3 regions of the Kitasatospora sp. NPDC089797 genome follow, and region 1 is predicted to be linked to each of the others. Evidence: riboswitches for the same ligand, from Rfam matches in the RefSeq annotation. Region 1 holds a riboswitch; each other region holds the start of a gene.
The links. A riboswitch is a leader RNA that binds a small molecule or an ion and turns the genes downstream of it on or off. The one in region 1 is predicted to bind cobalamin.
Positions count from the first base shown of each region.

Region 1 (2,256 bases):
GGTGCGCATCATGCGGGCGTACAGGGTCTGCGCCGGGATGGTGCGGACGGCCTTGCCGGCCAGCTCGGCCTTGCGGTAGGCCTCGTCGAACTCGGCGCCCCACAGGTCGACCAGCTCGGGCACGTCGGCCGGGGAGAACAGCGACCAGTCGGCGTTGGCGTTCACGCGGCGCATGAACTCGTCCGGGATCCAGTGCGCCAGGTTGAGGTTGTGGGTGCGGCGGGCCTCTTCGCCGGTGTTGTCGCGGAGCTCCAGGAACTCCTCGATGTCGGCGTGCCAGGTCTCCAGGTAGACGCAGGCCGCGCCCTTGCGGCGGCCGCCCTGGTTGACGGCGGCGACCGAGGAGTCGAGGGTGCGCAGGAACGGCACGATGCCGTTGGACTTGCCGTTGGTGCCGCGGATCAGGCTGCCGCGCGAGCGGATGCGCGAGTAGGACAGGCCGATGCCGCCGGCGTGCTTGGACAGCCGGGCGATCTGCGCGTAGCGGTTGTAGATCGAGTCCAGGTTGTCCAGCGGCGAGTCCAGCAGGTAGCAGCTGGACATCTGCGGGTGCCGGGTGCCGGAGTTGAAGAGCGTCGGCGAGGAGGTCAGGTACTCCAGGCGGCTCATCAGGCCGTACAGCTCGGCGACCTCGCGCACGGACTGGTCGCTGTCGCCGACCGCCAGGCCGCAGGCGACGCGGAGCAGGAAGTGCTGCGGGGTCTCGATCACCTTGCGGGTGATCGGGTGGCGCAGCAGGTAGCGGGACTGCACGGTGCGCAGGCCGAAGTACTCGAACCGGTCGTCGCCCTTGGTGTCGATCAGGGCGTCCAGGGCGGCGGCGTGCTTGGCGACGAAGGCGGCGGTGGCGTCGCCGATCAGGCCCTCGGCGTGGCCGACGGTGATCGAGGCGGCGAAGGAGGTGGAACCCTGGCTGTTCGCCTCGTCGACGATCTCCAGGGCCAGCAGGCGGGCCGCGAGCTTCGAGTACTGGGGGTCCTCGGCGATCATCGACGCGGCGGCGTCCACGGCCAGCCCGCGGAGCTCGGCGAAGTCCGAGCCGGCGTGGCGGCCGCGCAGCGCGGCGGCGGCGACATGGCCGGGGTCGACCTCGGTGAGGTCGGCGCTGCGGTCGGTGAGCAGCCGCAGGAGCGCGCCGCCGGGGTCGGCGACCGTCGGGTCGACAAAGGCGGTACCGGTGCCCTGGGTGGGCAGGGTGGCTGAGGCAGCGGTGGTCAAGGCGCTCTCTCCTGGCGGCGATCGGCGGCGTGATCGGGGTCACCCGGGCCGATGTGGGCAGGGGAGCACGGCGCGAACACAGAAAGCGCCGCGCGAGGTGTCTCCCCGGCCCGCCCGCGAGGCCCGGAGGGGGTCGTACTGGTGCTTGTGCGGCCTCTGCGGGAGGGCCGTGCGCACGCTGGTCGGCAGGTAATCGGACTCGCGGTACGGCTGCTGGAGCCGCCCGCACACCGCTGCGGGGCAGTCCCGGATTCGCACCGGGTTCCCCTGCATCGACAGCAGAAGCGAGCATACATGTAGTGGCGACGAACTGCGGCGGCACCATATGTTGTGCTTGGCGTGTCGCGGATGCCGGTGGGCCAGGCGGGCGCTCAGTGCTTCAGGTAGACCTTGTACGTACCCGAATCGCCGGTCGGCGAGGTGAATTGGGCGATCAACCGGTACCGCCCGGAGGAGGCCAGGACGGCGCCCAGGGCGCGGTCGGCGGGCGCCGGCGCGGTGCTGTCGAGGACGACCATGGTGAACCAGCCGTCCCGGATCGCGGCGGCGCTGCCCTCCTCGCCGTGGTGCTGCACTCCGGCGCCGTCGCGGTAGTCCGTCCCGGCCCGCGCGGAGACCCATTGCTCGGGCTTGCTGACGCTCCCCAGGTAGTACTCGGCGAGGCCGTCGACCTCGGTCAGGTAGTGGCCCTGGGGGACGGCGTGGGCCCGCAGGACGGCCAGCAGGCGGCCAGAGTCGGGCCCGTTCTGGTAGCGCAGGGAGGACTGCTCCAGGCCCAGGGCCAGAAGGGCGACCCAGACCAGGATGCCCAGCTGGGGGTGGCGGAAGTGGGCGCCGATCAGCCGGGTGAGGCCGAGGCCGGCGATCGGGGCGGCCAGCAGCATGGCGTAGCCGAGGTGGCGGAACAGCGCTCCGGAGGTGCCCGTCCACAGGTGGACGGTGGGGACCAGCAGCGCGGTGGCGGTCAGGACCGTGCCGAGCAGGGCCCGCTGGGCGCGGGTGGTGGCCACGCCGTCGGCCTCGGGCGACTCGTGCTCG
Region 1 is NZ_JBFBGS010000008.1:33,182-35,437, forward strand. It holds gene AB0O91_RS08265 (ribonucleoside-diphosphate reductase subunit alpha) at 1-1,194, opposite strand, end outside; cobalamin riboswitch at 1,385-1,527, opposite strand; gene AB0O91_RS08270 (glycosyltransferase family 39 protein) at 1,590-2,256, opposite strand, start outside.

Region 2 (2,256 bases), on a different contig from region 1:
CCTGATGCTGCCCGGCGACTGGCGCGACCGCCCCGACACGGCCGCGGCCGTGGCCTGGCGCCGGGACGCGGCCGGCCGGGCCGGCCTCCCGGTGAGCCTGGAACGCCTGCGCTTCGAGTGGACGCCCCCGGCCGGCGTCCCGGAGCCGTCCGGCCGTCTGCTCCTCCAGCCGGAGCCCGACGACGAGGTCTTCGTCGAGCTGTTCCGCCGGGTCCTGGTCGACACCCTGGACACCGACACCCGCAAGGAGGCCGAACGCCTCGGCGCCGAGGCCCAGGCCCGGGCCGACGTCGCCTTCTACCGCGACACCATGCCCGGCGACCGCTCCTGGTGGCGGGTCGCCCGCACCCCCGGCGGCGAGCCGGTCGGCTTCGGCATCCCCTCCCGCAACCACGCCGCCCCCGTCGTCGGCTACCTCGGCGTCCTCCCGGAGCACCGCGGCCACCACTACGCCGACGACATCCTGGCCGGGATCACCCGCATCCTCGCCACCGAGGCCGCCGCCACCCGGATCCTGGCCGACACCGACCTCACCAACACCCCGATGGCCGCCGCCTTCGCCCGCACCGGCTACCGGAACACCAGCCGCCGCCTGGTCCTCTCCGCACGCTGACCCCGGACCGGACCGCCCGGTGCGGCGCCCCGGCCCCCGGCGCCGCACCGGGCGGAACCGCGCTGACCACGCCTGATACCTTGCCAAGGCCGTGGTGTACGGGAAACCGGTCGAAGTCCGGTGCGGCCCTCGCCACTGTTGCCGCGGAGTGTCGCGGCCCTCGCCGACCGGCTCCCCCAGCGGTCGGGGCCACTGGGCGGTCCACAGGAACCGCCCGGGAAGGTCGGCTGCGGCGCGTCGATGCGGAAGCCAGGAGACCGGCCACGGCGCGACATGTTCCACGAGGGTTTTGGAGAACACGTGCCCAGCGGTCTGCCGTACCCGGCCCGATCGATACGTCCCACCGGTTCCACCCGTCCCTCCGGCCCGCTGCGGGTCGGCCGGGCGGTCGCCGTCCTGCTGTCCGTCGGCGTGCTCGGCGCCTGCGCGGGCGCCCCCGCGCCGAGCGCCTCCGCCGGGGCGACCGGGAGCGCCGCACCGGTCAGCGTGGACAACTGCGGGACCACCGTGACGGTGAGCGCACCGCCCGCCCGGCTGGTGACGCTCAACCAGGGCGCCACCGAGGTGGCCCTGGCCCTCGGCCTGCAGTCCCGGATGGCCGGCACCGCCTACCTCGACGACGCCGTGCCGGACCAGTGGAAGGCCGCCTACGACTCCGTCCCGGTGCTCTCCGAGAAGTACCCGACCAAGGAGAAGCTCCTCGCGGCCCGTCCCGACTTCCTGTACGCCTCCTACGCCAGCGCCTACACCGACAAGGTCGCGGGCACCCGGGAGGAGCTGCGCGGCCAGGGCATCGCGTCGTACGTGTCCCCGTTCGGCTGCTCGGACAAGAGCCAGGTGCCGCCGACGACGTGGCAGGCGGCGTGGGGCGAACTGAACGACGTCGCCAAGGTCTTCGGCGTCCCGGAGCGGGCGGCCGAGGTCCAGCACCGGCAGGAGGAGCAGCTGGCGCAGTTCAAGGCGACGGCCGCGGGCAAGGACCTCAAGGTCCTGTGGTTCGACTCGGACACCAAGACGCCGTTCGTCGGCGCCGGGCACGGCGGACCCCAGCTGGTGCTCGACGCGGTGGGTGCCCGCAACGTCTTCGCGGACCTGCCCGGCGGCTGGCAGACCGTGAGCTGGGAGAAGGTCGTCGCGGCGGACCCGGACGCCATCGTGGTCGCGGACGCCGGCTGGGACACCGCCCAGTCCAAGATCGACTACCTGGAGAACGACCCTGTGCTGAGCAAGCTCGGCGCCGTGCAGCGCAAGGCCTTCGTGGTGGTGCCGTTCTCGGAGTCGACACCCGGTGTGCGGCTCGCCGACGGTGCCGCCAAGGTGTCCGCCGGGTTGGGCCGACTGCACCCGGCGTCATGACCTCCGCGCCCCGCCCCGCCGTGCGGCCGGCCGGTCCGGGTCGCGCGACGGCGGCCCTGACCGTCGGGGCGGCCCTGCTGCTGGCCACCGTGCTGCTCGGCCTGGCCGTGGGCTCGCAGCCCGAGCCGCTCCCGACGGTGATCGACGTGGTGCTGCGCCGGCTCGGGCTGACCGACCCGCACGTGACCCTGCTGGACGACCAGATCGTCTGGCAGCTGCGGCTCCCCCGGGTCCTCGGGGCGGCCGCCACCGGCGCCGGCCTCGCGGTCTGCGGTGCGGTGCTGCAG
Region 2 is NZ_JBFBGS010000090.1:9,515-11,770, reverse strand. It holds gene AB0O91_RS40125 (GNAT family N-acetyltransferase) at 1-613, shown strand, start outside; cobalamin riboswitch at 689-894, shown strand; gene AB0O91_RS40120 (ABC transporter substrate-binding protein) at 914-1,969, shown strand; gene AB0O91_RS40115 (iron chelate uptake ABC transporter family permease subunit) at 1,966-2,256, shown strand, end outside.
Region 2: linked by a shared signal. The riboswitch ahead of AB0O91_RS40120 (ABC transporter substrate-binding protein) and the one ahead of AB0O91_RS08265 (ribonucleoside-diphosphate reductase subunit alpha) in region 1 are both predicted to bind cobalamin.

Region 3 (2,256 bases), on a different contig from region 1:
GGGGCGGTGGCCTCGGCGCGGCTCCTGAGCAGGCGCTCGGCCATCGGCCCGAAGAGCAGGCCCAGCGTGCCCCACAGCAGCAGCTGCGCGGCCACCGAGTAGAAGCGGAACTCGAACAGGGTGTCCGCCGGGAAGCCCGGGTAGACGATGGCGCCCTTGTCGTCGGTCAACGGCAGCGGGGTCTCCGTCGCGTGGTGACCGAACTGCTGGACGTTGTCGGCGAGTTCACCGAGCGGGGGGAGCACCGCCATGACGATGCCGATCGCCACGGCGAAGGCGCCGGCCGCCAGCAGGGTGGCGTTCCAGTTCCCGAACCGGGCCTGGAGGCGCTTGCCGAGCCAGACCGCCAGGACGAGGAACACGATCGAGCAGACGACCATGCCCAGGTACAGGTTGCCGCGGTCCCGGATGGTCTCCGGGTGCCCGATGGCCGGCGGGTTGGCGGGGTACTTGATGAACGGGACGAAGTACAGGCCGAGGAAGCCGCCGAGCGCCACCAGCATCGCCAGGGTGCGCGGGCGGAGCCGGCCGGTGCGGCCCAGGCAGACGGTGTAGGCGATCGCGAACAGCGCGCCCATCGCCGTGCCGAACAGGATCATGCCGACGCCGATGCCGACGTTGGCCTGGACGGTGCGGCTGAAGATGTCCGGTCCGCCCATGTCCATCGGCAGTCCGGCGGCCTTGTCCAGCAGTCCCTGCGCGTCGTCGCGTCCGCTCTCGTACTCGATCGCCGCGTTGATCTGCGGCTCCGCGAAGATCCGGGCGAAGACGAAGGCGAGCAGGCCGGCCACTGCGCCGGCGAGGACGCCGCGCAGGATGAGTCTCTTCTCCATGTCGGGTGGTTCGCTGCTTCCGGTCGTCAGTGGCAGGGGAAGCCGAGGAAGTGCCGCGAGTCGTGGACGAACTCGTGGATGTGCATGTCCTTGCCGAACACGGAGTAGGCGCCCTGGTCGACGCCGATGAAGTAGTAGACGGCCAGCGCGATGAGAGCGGTGACGACGAGCCAGGCGACCGCCTTGGACGCCGGCACCACGACCGGGACGGGCAGGGCGGAGGGCCCGGGCATACTGGTGCTCACAGTTGAGCCTCCTTCGGGGATCGTGCGTCCCGTTCTCGTTGGGGCGGACGTGATGGCGTCGTATCTGACTCACGGGCCGCCCGGAGGAGGGCCCGCTCACAGTGGCGCGACCGTGCCGGAGTCCCACCGGCTTCCTTACGCCATCACTACGTCCGGTAGGTTAGGCCCGCCCCGGGGGGCCGTCAATCGCCCCGATCCGCCCGGGAGCCCAGCGTGCGGAAGGTCACGTCCCCGTCGCCGGACCGGTCCACGCCGTGCGCGCGGGCCCCGGACGCCGCAGGTCAGGGCGGTCCGCGGACGATCCGCCCGGCGGCATCCGGCAGAATCGCGGTATGCGGCAGATCATCGTCATCGGCATCGGTGCGGGCGACCCGGACCACCTCACCCTCCAAGCGGTCAAGGCCTTCGCCCGCACCGACGTCTTCCTCCTCCTCGACAAGAACCAGCAGCGCCAGGACCTGATGCACCTGCGCCGCCGGATGATCGAGGAGCACGGCCGGCCCGGCCACCGGGTGGTCGAGGTGCCGGACGCCGAGCGCGACCGCACCACCCCCGCCTACACCGAGGCGGTCCACGACTGGCGGCGCCGCCGGGCCGAGCTGGTCGGCCGGCTGGTCGCCGAGCACCTGGGCCCGGACGAGACCGGCGCGCTGCTGGTCTGGGGCGACCCGAGCCTCTACGACAGCGTGACCGCCGTCCTGGACGAGGTGCTGGCCACCGAGCCGGACGCCTTCGCGTACCGGGTCGTGCCCGGGATCAGCAGCGTCTCGGTGCTCGCCGCCCAGCACCGCACCACCCTCACCCGGGTCGGCCGACCGGTGCGGATCACCACCGCCCGCCGGCTGGCCGCCGAGGGCTTCGGCCCGGGCAGCGAGGACGCGGTGGTGATGCTGGACGGGCAGGCGGCCCTCACCGGCCTCGACCCCGAGGGCGTGCACGTGCACTACGGCGCCTACCTGGGCGGCCCGGACGAGATCCTGGTCTCCGGCCCGCTCGCCGAGGCCGCCCCGGAGATCGCCCGGCTGCGCGGGGAGGCCCGCGAGCGCAAGGGCTGGATCATGGACACCTACCTGCTGCGCCGTACCGAGGACTGACCGGCGGGCGACCGGGACGCGCGCAGGGCCGCCTCCAGCCGTACCGCGTCCGCGGTCGCCCGCACCTCGTGGACCCGCACCGCC
Region 3 is NZ_JBFBGS010000070.1:12,089-14,344, forward strand. It holds gene AB0O91_RS37395 (CbtA family protein) at 1-833, opposite strand, end outside; gene AB0O91_RS37400 (CbtB-domain containing protein) at 860-1,048, opposite strand; cobalamin riboswitch at 1,115-1,238, opposite strand; gene cobF (precorrin-6A synthase (deacetylating)) at 1,411-2,172, shown strand; gene folP (dihydropteroate synthase) at 2,145-2,256, opposite strand, start outside.
Region 3: linked by a shared signal. The riboswitch ahead of AB0O91_RS37400 (CbtB-domain containing protein) and the one ahead of AB0O91_RS08265 (ribonucleoside-diphosphate reductase subunit alpha) in region 1 are both predicted to bind cobalamin.